DNA from 2 places in the Oscillibacter sp. PEA192 genome. Region 1 is predicted to be linked to the other one. Evidence: riboswitches for the same ligand, from Rfam matches in the RefSeq annotation. Region 1 holds a riboswitch; the other holds the start of a gene.
What was found. Region 1 has a riboswitch for FMN ahead of DN611_RS03355 (MATE family efflux transporter). Riboswitches for the same ligand answer to the same signal wherever they lie in the genome.
Positions count from the first base shown of each region.

Region 1 (7,584 bases):
CCACCATGTAGCCCTCCTTGAGCACCATAAGACCAAACAGGACCCACATCTGGGGATAGCGGAAGGCCAGACAAAGAGCCAATGCACCGTGTGTCAGTTTGTCCGCGATCGGGTCAAGCGCCTTGCCCAAATTTGTGATCATGTTGAACTTTCTTGCGATCATCCCATCAAACAGATCCGTGAGACTGGAGAGGAGGACAACACCTGCGGCCCAATGGTACGCTTCTTTTGCCAGATAGAGGTAACAGAATACCGGAATGAGGAGGAGCCGAAAATATCCCATCAGGTTCGGAATAGAGAATCTCTCTTTTGTGTTGAATGGCTTCATTGAGGTTCTTCTCCATCTCCTATATGCAGACAAGTCATGCGGAAGCAGAAGACTGGAAAAATTGCGACAACGCGTTTACAGCTTCGGCTTCGTCAGGGCCGTCTGCAGCGACCTGTACCTGCTGTCCCTGACGAAAGCCGAAGGAGACGACCCCGAGAAGACTTTTCGCATTGATGCTTCGCTCACCGGCGATTATGCGGATGGTGCTCTGAAAGACATTGACATGGCTTACAAACAGTGCGGCTGTATGTGTGGTGAAATCTTCCTCCAACTGCAATGAAAGGGTCCGCGTTGTCATGGGAATCGTCCTCCCAATGATAGATTTTCATTTATAAATGCTCGATCCAGGGGCTTCGGAACATGTGCGCTTATGATGCGCGATATTTGCGCTCTCCTTTGCACAGCCAGCCCTTTCTTCTCCAACTCCGAAATTCCCAGCGGGCCAGCAGCAGGCAGAGCAGGAACGCAAGAGCATCGGCTATCGGTGCGGCCAGAAGTGCGCCGTCCAGCCCGAAGGAGCGGGATAGCAGAAGCGCCAGAGGGATCAGGAAGCAGCCCTGCCGGGCCAGAGGAATCAGCAGGGACTTACCAGGCCGGCCGATCCCCTGGAAGAAGGAGGCTGAGGTCATGTGAAGGCCATACAGGAAAAAGGCCAGCATATAGAGCCGGAAGCAGTGCTGTGCGCAATCCAGATAGAGCGCATTGTCCGATACAAAGCAGCTTGCGATCTGCCGCGGGAACACCATGAAAATGAGAAACCACACCACTGAAATGCCTACTGCAATAAGAGAAGCTATATGGAATGTCTTTTGGACCCGCGCATAGTGGTTGGCGCCGAAATTATAGCCGTTGATGGGCTGGATGGCAGAGGACACCCCGACGAACATGGAGTGAGCGATCTGGTAGACCTTCATCATCATGCCGTAGACGGATAAGGCAATGTCACTGCCATAGACTGTGGCGGCTCCATAGGCCCGCATCAGATTGTTCAGGGTAATCTGCACCAGAGCGGAGAGCATCTGCGTAAGCAAGCTGGGGAAGCCCAGTGCCAGAATACGACAGGTCAGCTTCCGTGTAGGGCGTAGGTCCTCCCGCCGGATATGAACGGTTTTGAGGCGGCGCAGGTAGAGCAGGGCCAGGCATCCAGCAGCCACCTGCCCGATCACCGTGGCGATCCCGGCGCCCACAACGCCCATCTTCAGCGGAAAGATAAAGATAGGGTCCAGGATCAGGTTGATGACCGCCCCTGTCATCATGCACTTCATCATGTACTGCGGGGAGCCGTCCGCCCGGATAATGGCGGTGAAGGCGGGACAAAGGAGCTGGAACGGGATCCCCCATGCGATGGCGCGCATATAGGACAGAGACTCTGCATAGGCAGTCGGCGTCGCGCCGAAAAGGACTACGATCTGCGGGGCGAAGATGCCGCAGGCCAGAGCGGCCAGCAGACCGCTGGCCAAGATCAGGGTGAGGGCGTGACTGATGGTGCTGTCCGCCTCCCGCTGCGCTTTCCGACCCAGGCACAGACTGATATTGGCGGCACATCCGTCTCCCAGCATCAATGCCACAGCATTGACCAGAATGGTCAGCGGGAACGCGATATTAGTGGCTGCCATTCCTGTAATGCCCACGCCCTGTCCGACAAAGATCTGATCCACGATGTTATAGAGGTAGTTGACCATCAGTGTCAGTGAGGTGGGAACGGCGTATCGAACGATCAGTTTGGGTATGGGATCCGTTTCCAATGGGTTTGGCTGCAGGTTTGGCTCCATAGCAAGGCTCCTTCCGTATTCATACTGGACGCTTCCGAGGGAGAAGCCGCCGGAAATAAAAAATCCCGGCGCCATTTCCCTGACGCAGAGAGATGGCTGTACCGGGTGCTTAGAGTATACACTTTTGCTTGAGGAGGATGGGCATCCGGCACGGCACCAGAAAGCCTTCTTCTCCCCTCCAGACCGAACCTGTTGGCTCCGGAATTCCACCGGATTAGCTGATCGCTCGCGGACTGTTACCGCCAGTAGAGAAATATCTCGTTTCCGAAGAAAACTTACATACCTAAATGTATCATTAAATAAAAGAACCGTCAAGGAAAATGTCCTTCCCGCCGTATCAACTTCTGCGCTTTCTGATCGATATCCTGTGTCTCGTACAAGGCATTCCATTTTGGCTTTTCCTGTGGTAAAATATCAAAATCGACAAAATCACAGGAGGCAGGACAGGGATGAAAACGGGCTTGGTCTTGGAGGGCGGCGCCATGCGCGGAATGTTTACCGCAGGCGTTCTGGACTCCTGGATGGATGAACAGATATCCTTTGATGGAATCGTCGGTGTGTCGGCCGGTGCGCTGTTTGGGATCAATGCTCCCGCCGGTCAGAAGGGACGCGCCATACGGTATAATTTGAAGTATATCCGGGATAAGCGGTACATGGGGCTGCGCTCGCTGCTGACCACGGGCAATCTGATCAACGCCGACTTCGCCTTCTATGAGGTGTCCTCCAAGCTGGACGTATTTGATGAAGCGGCCTTTCAGAGATCGGGCGTTGACTTCTATGCCGCGGTCACCGATCTGCACACAGGCGCCCCGGAGTATATCCGGATCACAGAGCCGTTCCGTCAGATGGAGGTCCTGCGGGCCACCTCTGCCATGCCCTATGTCTCCCGGCCTGTGGAGTTGGATGGGAGGTTCTACCTGGATGGCGGGGTCAGCGACAGTATTCCAGTCCATTTCTGCAAGAGTCTGGGCTACGACAAGACCGTTCTCGTGCTCACACGTCCCTTGGAGTATCGGAAAGAGCGGCCCGCAGCATGGCTTCAGCGATTCAACCGCCTCTATTACCATCGCTATCCGGCCTTTGTGGAGAGTCTGAACCGGCGGTGGGAAGTCTATAACCGGCAGGTGGAGGAGATCATAGGGATGGAGCAGCGCGGGGAGCTCTTCGTGGTTCGGCCCAATGGCCCACTCCCAATCAGGCGTGTGGAAAAGGACCCCGCCAAGCTGCAGGCTGTTTATGACCTCGGGGCAGAGGCCGGCAGGGCGTCTCTCAGCGGACTGAAAGAGTATTTGCTGACGCATGAATGATGGTAGATGATACAGGAAATTGCGCATCCAGCAGGCAGGGGCTTGTATGGATGCGCAGTTTTTCTTTGTGCAGTATACAGCGTCCCTTGGTCCAGGTATCATGGTTGGCAAAACTGGCGGGATGGCATATATACTTTTTGAATAAAGAATTTCTGATACATATCGGACAAATTGACATTTTTTTCAAGTAACATTATAATGTTCATATATTCACTGCCACAAGAGGACGTGGTTAGAAGGGGTGAAGAATATGGATCAGGATCTGCCCTTATGGGTAGAGGGCTGCGCCGAAACATATATAATGTGGGTGTGAATGGAAGCAGACAGCTGCTGAAGATCTTGCCGGACAAAGGTATGCAGGTGCGGCCCTCTGGAGCAAACAAAGAAAAGGAGGGCATTTTTGATGGATCACAGCGTATTGACGATTTTGGATCTGGGAATCATTACGGCATACCTTGTCATCATGGTCCTGGTGGGGGTCTATTCCGTCAGGCGGATCCAGAACACAAAGGATTATTATGTAGCGGGCCGGTCCTTTGGGCCGATGGTGCTGATGGCCACCGTCTGCGCGACGATCATCGGCGGCAGCGGTCTGATGGGCCGGGCAGGTGTGGCCTATACCGACGGCTTCAAGGCGGTCCTTACCGCAATTCCATACCTTCTGGGAATGTTCATTTTCTCCGGCATCGCCGGGAAGATCTCGGATATCGGGATGCAGTACGGGATCACCTCTATCCCGGAGCTGTTTGAACGGCGGTTTGGCCGGGCAGCCAAGATCACCCTCTCTGTGCTGATCGCGTTCGCCATGATGGGGACGGTGGCCTCCCAGGTCACCGCCACGGCCACGATCATCCGGATGCTGGGGGGAGAGTTCGGCCTCTCCTATGAGATGGGCGCGCTGATCGCAACAGTGGTCTTTATGGTCTACACAGCCACCTCCGGCCTGTTCGGCGTGGTATACACCGACGTGCTGCAATTTTATATGCTGATCGTCTTCGTGTATATCCTGATCCCGGTGGCGGCCCTGTTCAACGTGGGCGGCTTTGCGAACTTTGCGGCCAACCTGGACCCGGCGCTGGTGGAGCCGCATATTGACGGCAGCATTTTGGGAGACATCATCACCTATCTGGTTTTCACCATGGCAGGTGCGGAAATGTGGCAGCGCGCATTTGCCGCCAAGAGCCGAAGGGCGGCAAAGCGCGGGATGTTCCTGGGTACGGCCGTATACGGCGTGACCATTGTGCTGGTCTACTTCATGGGTGTTGTGGGCCGTCAGATCCTCGGCGGCGACATCCTGGCGCAGTATGGCTCGACGGACGCTGTCGTTCCGGCCCTGGCGATCCGGATCCTTCCCGCCGGTCTGACGGGACTTGCGTTGGCCGGTATGCTCTCGGTCATCATGTCCACGGCGGACAGCTATCTGCTGGTATCTGTGCAGACCTGCGTCCACGACATCGGAAAGACCATCCGTCCCCAAATGCCGGAGCGGACCGAGATCTCCCTCTCCCGCATCTTCTCCATTGTCCTGCCCCTGGGCGCGCTGGTGATCGCGTTGTACATCCACAATGCATACAACATCCTCATGTTCGCCTGGAGCTTCTATGCCGCATCGGCTGGGATTCCCGCATTTGCAGCGCTGTTCTGGAAGAAGGCAACCAAGACCGGCGTCATGGCCGGGTTGCTGGGCGGGTTTGTTGTCTGCGTTGGCTGGAAGCTGGCAGGCCAGCCCTTCGGCCTTGGGGCGGCGGTGCCGGGCACGGTTGCCTGCGGTATCGCACTGGTCGTTGTGAGCCTTGCGACTTATAAGCGCGCACCGTCCGTATTCCTGAAAGCTGAAAAGCAGAGCTGATAGGGAGCTGCTGCATCCCCATATCGGAAAGCAATGGAGTGAACATTATAAGAGCCAGCCGGAAATTTTGAAGATCCCCGGCTGGCTTTGTTTTGGCGTATTACTGATAGATAAAAAGTCTCCGGTCAGACAGCAGACCTCGCCACTGCTGTCTTTGCCCCAATGCCAATGGCACACACACCGCTTTTTCAGATCGCGTCACCAATGCGGCGGTCAGCGCTCCGTCCTCAGAGCTTCCGACAGCGTATGGCAGTTCTTCATCTTCTGCATCCCAAAATCCTGTCCTGCACGCATCAACTACATGGCGGGACGGTGGACTGCGCTTGTGCGCCTGGTCATGGACCATCTTTGCAACAACAAAGGTTACTGGATTTCTGCTGCGGAACCGGACGATGGCAAAGGCTGAGAAGTGATCCTGATTTGTCCGGAGCACAGCTTCAGCAGACCGATATCCTGCCGTGTGACGCGACATATCCCATGCGGATTTGTCAGCAGAGCGACATCTTCCTTCTCGCCATTCCAAGCCATTCTCAGAAAGGAAACTAATATCGTTCAGAAAGGCGAATTGCAGGAAGAAGTCATTGCAAAAATACAACAAGCACGCCCTGCGGAGCGATGGGGAGAAAGACCAAAACAAGGGAGGCACGCTTTTACAACCCGTATCCGTCATTGCGGGCCGCCCACCGCGCGGGACTTCTATACACCATGGTATAAAACAGTTCTGCGGGCTTTTACGCCGTCACAGGGCACAGCCGGGCAGAGATCATTTGTGCCAGTGCGGACCGCAGCAAGACCAATGGACCTGATCGCCTGGAAACGCGTGCTGGATGGGCGTACGATGAGCGGGTATTCCAAACTGTATTGAGTATCTGATCGAGCGCCAGAGCACCTTCGCCATGTGGAAATCTGCCGCCTGTGTCAGTGAGCTTCTGGTTTTCCGCCGATAGGATATTTTGGGATAAGGGCGCGCCTCCAGACAAGCGACCGTCGTCAAGGCAGACAAGGAGCATGATGCGTTCAACAAGACCCGAAAAATGGTCTCCGACTCTAACAAGGAAGTGCTCAGAATGCTGGAGTCAGGAGATGGAAAATAACTTCATTATATAATTGGCTTTTTCGTGATCTTATGGTATGATACCCTTACGCTGTCCAGAGCATAATTTCTAGAATGAATCCGCTCTGTAATGTGAGTGAATCACCGCAAAGTGGTACTGTTCGGCGCCGATGGGCGCTATCTTTTTGTCTGGGCGGATGTAGAAGCACGGATGAAGAAGAATTACAATATGCATTGTATGCCGATGGTTGTGCTGTTGAACCTCGGAGAGGATGCGCTGGTTGTCCGCCGCCAAGGATATGAAGGCGTGCCGCAAAATACGGGCCTGCCTGAATGGCTGACGGACGGAGAAAGGGGGCAAAGTGATGCGCACACTGATTAAACACGGACTGATTGTAGACCCGGCCAGTCATGTTCACTCCAAAAATAATCTGCTAGTGGAAGACGGGCGTATTCAGGGGCTGACTGCTGAAGAGCCGGAAGCTGATGTGATTTTGGATGCCGAAGGGATGGTGGTTTCACCTGGTTTTGTGGATATCCACATGCACGAGGATCCTTATGACCCAGAGGAGGGGCGACTGATTCCCAGCATTATGACCTCCATGCTTCGCATGGGAGTCACTACAGCGATTGGTGGAAACTGCGGTATCAATACGGTCTCGCCTCTGCGGTATTTAGAATTGATGGACCGTGATGGCGGCCCGATCAATATGGGACTACTAGCCGGCCATACCTTCCTGCGGGAGCAGGCCGGGCACCGGGACAAGTACAGTGCAATTCGGCCCGATGAACAACAACGGTTGTCAAGGCTGGCCAAAGAGGCTCTGGAAGCGGGTTGCTTTGGGGTGTCCTTCGGTATTCGCTATGTACCCGGTGTGACACGGGATGAGATGGTGAAAACCGCCTGCTTCTGCCAAAGCCATGGCCGTCTTGTGGCCGCCCATGTGCGAGATGACGCGGATAATGTATTCGGCGCGGTGGAGGAGTTGGTTTCCATAGGGCGGCAGCTGGATCTTCCGGTTCAAGTTTCCCATGTGGGAAGCATGGGGGGATTTGGGCAGATGGAACGACTGCTGGCCCTCATAGATAGATATCGCGCCTCCGGTATGGAACTGAGCGGAGATTGCTATCCGTATGACGCTTTCAGCACGCGAATAGGGGAAACAACCTACGATGAGGGATTTTTGGAGCGTTACTGCACACAGTATTCTGCGATAGAAATCTGCGAGGGTATGTACAAGGGACAACGATGCACGGAGAGATTGTTTCATGAA
Region 1 covers NZ_AP018532.1:683,020-690,603, forward strand. Annotated here, with positions in the region: gene DN611_RS03345 (CDP-alcohol phosphatidyltransferase family protein) at 1-328, opposite strand, end outside; gene DN611_RS03350 (HPr family phosphocarrier protein) at 363-626, opposite strand; gene DN611_RS03355 (MATE family efflux transporter) at 697-2,100, opposite strand; FMN riboswitch at 2,263-2,376, opposite strand; gene DN611_RS03360 (patatin-like phospholipase family protein) at 2,550-3,407, shown strand; gene DN611_RS03365 (sodium:solute symporter family protein) at 3,811-5,256, shown strand; gene DN611_RS16405 (hypothetical protein) at 5,357-5,854, opposite strand; gene DN611_RS16410 (hypothetical protein) at 6,522-6,692, shown strand; gene DN611_RS03370 (amidohydrolase family protein) at 6,676-7,584, shown strand, end outside.

Region 2 (7,584 bases), 950 kb from region 1:
CGTCGTTGAGAATGCCGCCGCTCTGTCCCACAGCGGGCAGCACGTGGTCATTGGCCCCCAGCAGAAACAGGTAGGCATCCGTGTGACGGTCATTTCGGGTGATTTCCGTGACGGACACCTGGTCCAGAGACACGGGGATAGTGCCCACGCTGTACTGGGAGGCCACCTGCCGCAGCAGGCGGCTGAATTCATCGGTCCCCATAGGCTCGTCCCCCAGGATCTCCACGAACTGGTCCAGGATGGCGCAGAGGATCTCCCACAGCTGGGCGGTCTCCTCCGCGTCCTGGAGGCGCCCTGCCTCCGCCTGGGCCCGCATCTGTTCCTCCAGCGCGTTCTGGAGATTCAGATGCTCCAGGAAACTATAAAGGGAATTTACTTTCTCCCCAGCTGTAACGCCGCCTTTCAGCCCTTCATACAGCTCCGCAAGAGGTGCGCGTACCCGGCGGCGCAGCTCGTTCACCCGGTCCAGGCGGGCCTGGCGGCGCTTATCCCAAGGTGCGCCATAACCGTCCGGATTGTCGGTCCAGTCCACATCCCGGAGCCACATCTTCCCGTGGATCTCCCAGGTGAGAACGTAGTTTTCCAGCTCATCGCACTCCTCCGGCATCAGGCCCGCCAGGCCGGTCTTCAGCCAACGGAACATGTCCTCGTACTCCAAGCCGTTTTCCAGAGCGGAGAGGACGCCGGTGATAAGGCTCCACACGGGCTTTTCCAACATACTGCTCCGGCGGCTCAGATAGGCGGGGATGCTGTACCGCTCGAATACCGTCTCAATGGTGCCCTCGTAGTCGGTCATGTTCCGGGCGGCCACGGTGATATCCCGGTAGCGGCACTTCCCCGCCGCTACCAGGCGGCGGATGTCCGCTGCCGTCTGCTCCACCTCGGAAAAAGCGGTGTCCGCCTCCCGGACCCGGATGGCGGAGCTGTCTCCTTGGTAGGGCTCCCCCTCTCCGAAGAAGTGATGCTCCAAATATCCCAGGGCGGAGTCGTCGGCGCTGGTGAGCGTCCGGACCTCCCATGGGCAGCCCGCCTGGTCCGCCAGCCGCGTCAGCTGGTCCCGGGTGCGGAGAGAGACCTGAAACATCTCCTCCGCGCTGTCCGGCTCCCCCAGCAGCGTGACAGTGACAGACCGAGCCTGCCGCAGGATGCTCTCCAGCACCTGCCGCTCCTGGGCGTTGAAGTACGTGAAGCCGTCCACAAACACGTCCTTGCCGAAAGCGTAGCGGGAGGACTCCAGCGCCTCGCAGAGCTTGGTCATCCGGTCCCGGGCATCAAGGCCGGGGCGGTACAGCCGGGACTCATAGGCGCCGTACAGCAGGCTCAGGTCCAGCAGCTTGTCCCGGGTGGCGCCCTGGATTTCCCGTGCCTGGCTCTCCAGCAGCTCTGGGGACACGTCGTAGCAGCGCAGCTCGTCGAAGAGGTCCAGCAGCTGCTGTAAAAACGACGCCTTCTGAGAGGGACGGCGATACACCTTCAGCAAGGGGGCCACCTCTCCCAGGGCCTTCTGCAGGGTCAACAGCTTGCCGCCGGCATCCAATGTCACCTGAGCGGCGCCGCCGGTGATGGTCAGCACCCGGTCGCACAGGCGGCGGAAGCTGAGGACCTCCGCATGGCGGCTGGCAGTGTCTCCGCAGGCCCGGCACAGATCCACCTCCGCCTGGTGGGAGGCGTGCTCCGGCACCAGCAGGATCTGCCGGCTGGAATCCCCCAGTTCTCCGATCCGGCGGAGCACCTGTTCCGATTTTCCCGTTTTGGCCCGGCCCATCAGGATCGTCAGCATGGCGGGACCTCCTTTGCGCAATTTCAAAATTCATTGTAGCATATCCCGCCGATTCGTGCTATCCTGTTTCTTGAAGATTTTCCGAGGAGGACTGACCCATGCACATTCCCCAAGGCCCCACAGCCACCCTGGCGCTGGAGCTCTTTGACGACGCCCTGGCCGCTGCCCTCCGGCCGTCGCCGGACTATGATGTGAGCCGGTGGCTGTACGTCCCCAACCATTATTCGGAATACCGGTACATCCTGGGCACACGGGGCCGGAAGCCCCTGATCTGCATGGGTATCAACCCCTCCACCGCCGCGCCGGACGCTCTGGACCCCACCCTCCAGTCCGCCCAGCGGATCGCGCTTTCCAACGGGTACGACAGCTTTTTGATGTTCAACGTCTACGCCCAGCGGGCCACCCGGCCCGACGACATGGAGCGAAGTTGTAACCCGGTGCTCCATGCGGAGAACCGAAGGGCCTTCCGGTATCTCCTCTCTCTGTCCCCGGCCCCCGCCCTGTGGGCCGCCTGGGGGAACATCATCGAGAAGCGGGGGTATCTGATGGATTGTATGCGGGACTTTGCCGCCGACGCCAGCGCCGCCGGGGCCGGGTGGTTCACCGCCGGCCCCCTGCTGAAATCCGGCCACCCCCACCACCCCCTGTATCTCAAGGGGGACACGAAGCTGCTGGCCTTCGACATCGACAGATATCTGCGGGCCCGGGCAACCTGAACCGCTGCGAGGCACAAAGCAGGCCGCCCCCATTGGGGGGCGGCCTGCTGTTTTTCTGTGTCACAGCCACTTTTTCTTCTTGAAGTAGATCACCAGCGCCGCCACGATCCCCACGCTCACCAGAATCACCGCCGGGTATCCGTACTTCCAGTGGAGCTCCGGCATCCCCACAAAGTTCATCCCATACCAGCCTACCAGCAGGGTCAGGGGCAGGAACACCGCCGTCACCACGGTGAAGATCTTCATCAGGTCGTTCTGCTGGATGGACAGCTGGGACTGATAGGCCTCCCGCAGTTGGGCCACGGACTCCCGCAGGGACTGGACCGCGTTCAGATACCGCTCCATCCGATTGCCCAAGTTTGCAAAACGGCGGGTGTTCTGCTTGCCCAGCAGGCTGTTGTCGTTCTCCGCCAGCTCGTCAAAGATGGAATCCAGCTGCTCGTAGTACCGCTTCAGCCGCAGCAGCTCCTGCCGCCAAGCGATGATCCGGTCCAGATACGCCTCATGGGCACCGGTGAGCACCTCTGTCTCCCCATCGCTGATGTCCGCCTCCAGCCGGTCCAGATGGGCCATATCCCCCCTCAGCAGCCGGACGAAGAAGCGGTGGAGCACCTGCTCGTTGGACAGTGCCTCTTCCTCCGGCACCAGCAGGGCCGCCTGGGCGGCGTCCTCCGCTGCGTCGTCCTCACAGAAGACGAACAGGTCCTCCCGGTCCAGATACAGCAGCATCTGGGATGCTGCCGTCCGCTCGCTGCGCACGTCGTACCAGTCAAAGGCGATCAGATCGAAGTCCTCAAAGCCCTCAAACGCTTCGATCTGCCCCTCGTGGATGTAGTCCAGCACCTTGGCGTCCATATAGGGCTCCATCTCCCGGATGCGGGACATGGGCAGTACCTTTCGCATGGCGGTCTCTCTCCTCTCGGTCTCTCACAGGTTTTCCAGGCCGGCGTCCTTGGGCGGCAGGCCGTCATAGAGCCCGGCGCACTTCCACAGTGCCGCGAGAAACCAGATGATGCCCACCAGCAGGGCAATCAGGGCCATCAGTGCCAAAGCGTCCAGCAGCAGGCCGCCCAGCGTTCCGGCAATCTGTGCCGCCAACAGGACAAACCAGGCGGTCCGTGCCGAAGTGCCGTTCAGATCTGTCCCATAATGGGTCTCCATCTCCAAAATGGCCTGGATCACGCTCCAGGAAATATACAGGGCGACCGCCAGAGCAGCCAGCTCCAGGAGCGTACTCAGCCAGTTTGCGCCGGTCACGCCCAGCAAGTCTCCCACCCACAGGATACCCGTGTATATGGCCACAGCCACAGCAAAGGGGCGGAGTTTCCCGAATCGACCGCTCTCTCCCAACAATTCCCCTGCTGCCCGATAGAGTAAGATATAACCCGCAAAGGTCGGCAGCAGATTCAGTGTATGTCCGTTGATTGTCACATAAAAATTGATAAAGATCAAGAAGAACCCCCAAAAGATTCCCTTCACTGCATTTCCTCCTCCCGCTTCTTTTGTACATGCCTTTTTCCGAAATACAGCACCAGCACCCCCGCCGCGATCTTCACGGCGGCGTACAGGGCCGGGAACAGCAGCACACCTGCCGGGAACACGTCAAGCAGATTCACTCCGCCCATCTCCGCCATATCCCAGCCGATCAGACCCGTAAATCCGCCCAGCATCCCCCGGTACGCCAGATAAAACAGCGCCAGCTGCACCAGATCCAATACGCCCCAGGCGATCAGCACCCATCCCAGCAGGTACCACTTCCGCTTGCTAAAGGCCAAAAAACGCTCCACCCAGTCCTTCCGTTCCTGGGGCGGCGGCTGCTTCTCCTCCGGCTCCGTCTGCTCCGGCTGGAGGCGGAGCAGATAGTCTGTTGTCACACCGAAAATATCCGCCAGGGCCACCACTTTGTCCGTCTCCGGCATGGTCTCGTCCCGTTCCCAGCGGCTGACGGCCTGCCGGCTCACCTGCAGGCGCTCGGCCAGCGCGTCCTGGCTCATGCCGGCTCTCTGCCGGAGGGATTGCAGCTTCTCTCCGAATGTCATAGGCATTCTCCCTTCTCTTGGATGCCTTCAGCTTATCAGGCCGCCCGGTTGCATACCAGCAACCAAGCATGGAAGTTCCGCAATCTCAGATTGCCTTCCTCTCCAACATACCACAACAGGGCTCCCCGCGCAACGGCTCCGGCCCATATTGCAAGAAAAAAGCCGAGGCACCGGACGTCTCCGCATCCAAGCGCCCCGGCCTATCGGGCGGGCTCCAGCACAATGGGCAGGTCCACGATCTCCAGCCCCCGGCGCATGGCGTACTCCACCGTGTACCGGGTTCCGCCGGGAGACCCGTCAAAGGCGGCGATCAGCAGCGCGGCGTGGTCCACCATATACCGGTCCCGCCGCTGCATACAGGCGGGGGTGTAGCAGGCGGACACCAGGGTCTCAAAGTCACAGGCAGCCACCAGCCGCTCATACCGCCGCCGCTGGTCCGGCGGCCAGGCATCCGCCTGGGAGGGACATGGGACGGCCGCCTCCACCGTCACGTCCGGGTGCGTCTGGCGCAGGCGGAGGACGCACTCGCAGAAATACAGGTCACAGCCCAGGGCCATGCCGCAGAGAAAGTGACGGAATCCCTCCTGATAGGCCGCCTCCACCGCGTCTGCGATGCGGGCCTTGAGCAACACGCAGCGCAGGTCCTCCTCGTTATACCGCCATGGCAGCTTACCGGGCCGGTGCCCGGTAAAGCAGCAGGCCGACTGCCGCCCCCGCATGGTCTCCGCCTCCCTCCTTCTGGTCTTTGATTCAGTATAGAACATCCGTTCTTGTTTGTAAAGACCCACGGGAAATTTGCCGTTTTTTCATTTAGGGACTTGCAATTTCTTCCGCGCTGTCATATACTATGGCCAGAAAGCAACTGAATACTTTGTCTTCAGGGCGGGGTGAAATTCCCCACTGGCGGTACAGTCCGCGACCGCCTGCGCGTATGCACAGGCGCTGACTCGGTGAAACTCCGGGACCAACAGTTACAGTCTGGATGGAAGAAGATGAGTGCGGCGTGGCCGCGCGTTTGTTCGCGCTCCTGCGTTGCGTGGATCACCTTGGAGAAGCCAAAGCGTCCAGGGTGTTTTCAAGCAACGAAAAGGAGTGTATTTTTATGTCTGAACCCAATGCCAACGCCATCAAGAACCCCTCCCGGCCCGCAACAAACGTCCGAACCATCACCTCCCTGGCCATGCTGGCGGCCATCGCCTATGTGGTGATGCTCCTCAGCAAGATGCTGCCACAGGTGTCCGGCTTCCTGCAGATGGACCTGAAGGACACGGTCATCTGCATCGGCGCCTTCCTCTTCGGACCTCTGTCCGCCGCCGTCATCTCCATCGTGGTGGCCGTGGTGGAGATGTTCACCGTCAGCGACACCGGCCCCATCGGCTGCATCATGAACGTGCTGGCCACCTGCGCCTTCTGCTGCACCGCCGCCTTCGTCTACAAGAAGTTCCACACCCGCAAGGGCGCCGTCATCGGTCTGGCCCTGGGCACTGTTTGCCTCACCGTGGTGATGCTGCTGTGGAACTATCTCATCACGCCCATCTACATGGGAATGGATCGCGAGGAAATCGTGGTCCCCATGCTGATCCCGGTGTTCCTGCCCTTCAACCTGGTGAAGGGCGGCCTGAACATGGCGCTGATCCTGCTGCTCTACAAGCCGGTGGTCACCGCCCTGCGGAAGGCCCGGCTGGTACCGGAGTCCCATGCGCCTGTCGAGGGCAAGGGCAAGCTGAGCGCCGGGTTCCTCCTGTTCTCCCTGGCCCTGCTGGCGACCTTTGTGGTGCTGGCCTTGGTGCTGATGGGGATTCTGTAAATTTGAACACCACAGGCGCGGGGGCGGATACCGTCCCCGCGCCTTTTACTGCGGCCCATATCCGTCCCTCCGCCTCCCCGCGCCGGTATGTCAAAACCTTCCCATCCCTTCTCCCTTTTCAGGAACGAACAGATGTGCTATAATAGAAGTGAGAAAGGAGGCGGGGCCATGGACCGCATCATCCTGCACTGCGATCTGAACAGCTTTTACGCCTCCGTGGAGCTGCGGAGCCGACCAGACCTGCAGAACGTGCCCGTGGCGGTCTGCGGAGATCCCACCTCCCGCCACGGCATCATCCTGGCCAAGAATGAACCGGCGAAAAAATTCGGCGTCCAGACGGCGGAAACCATCTGGCAGGCCAAGAAAAAGTGCCCGGAGCTGGTGCTGCTGCCACCCCACCACAAACTGTACCGGCAGGTCTCCAAAGAGGTCAACACCATCTACGAGCAGTACACGGACCTGGTGGAGCCCTTCGGCATCGATGAGAGCTGGCTGGACGTCACCCATACCCTCCACCTCTTCGGCGGTGATGCCAAGGCCCTGGCAGACCATCTGCGGCAACGGATGAAGCAGGAGATGGGACTGACCCTCTCAGTGGGGGTCTCCTTCAACAAGGTGTTTGCCAAGCTGGGCAGCGACTACCGGAAACCCGACGCCACCACTGTCGTCTCCCGGGAGAACTGGCAGAGGCTGGTCTGGCCTCTGCCGGTGGGGGCGCTGCTGTACGTGGGGGGCGCCGCCCGGAAGATTTTGGCCCAGTTCGGCGTGAAGACCATCGGAGAGCTGGCGGCCTGCAAGCGGGATGCCCTGGAGACCCTGATGGGCAAAATGGGCGTCCAGCTCCACGACTATGCCAACGGGCTGGACACCGATCCAGTCCGCTCCCGGTACGAGCCGGAGATGGTGAAGTCCGTAGGCAACGGCACTACCTTCCCGAAAAACCTCACCACCGCAGAGCAGGTGCGGGGCGGCGTCGCCGTGCTGGCGGACTCCGTGGCCACCCGACTGCGGCACAGCGGGCTGTATGCCGGCGGCGTCCAGGTGACGGTGCGGGATCCCCAGTTCCATGACCGCTCCCGTCAGATGCAGCTCTCCGCCCCCACCCACCTGATCCGGGAGCTGACGGCGGCGGCCATGGACCTGACCGGCCAGCTGTGGAAACCCCCGGCTCCCGTGCGGGCCCTGACTGTTACCGCCATCCATCTGGTTCGGTCGGAGGACGCCTATGAACAGGTAGACCTG
Region 2 covers NZ_AP018532.1:1,630,096-1,637,679, forward strand. Annotated here, with positions in the region: gene DN611_RS08055 (PD-(D/E)XK nuclease family protein) at 1-1,780, opposite strand, end outside; gene DN611_RS08060 (DUF1643 domain-containing protein) at 1,879-2,496, shown strand; gene DN611_RS08065 (magnesium transporter CorA family protein) at 2,557-3,399, opposite strand; gene DN611_RS08070 (hypothetical protein) at 3,424-3,975, opposite strand; gene DN611_RS08075 (helix-turn-helix domain-containing protein) at 3,972-4,535, opposite strand; gene DN611_RS08080 (SLOG family protein) at 4,736-5,254, opposite strand; FMN riboswitch at 5,405-5,533, shown strand; gene DN611_RS08085 (ECF transporter S component) at 5,638-6,342, shown strand; gene dinB (DNA polymerase IV) at 6,511-7,584, shown strand, end outside.
Region 2: another riboswitch for FMN. It lies ahead of DN611_RS08085 (ECF transporter S component); the one in region 1 lies ahead of DN611_RS03355 (MATE family efflux transporter).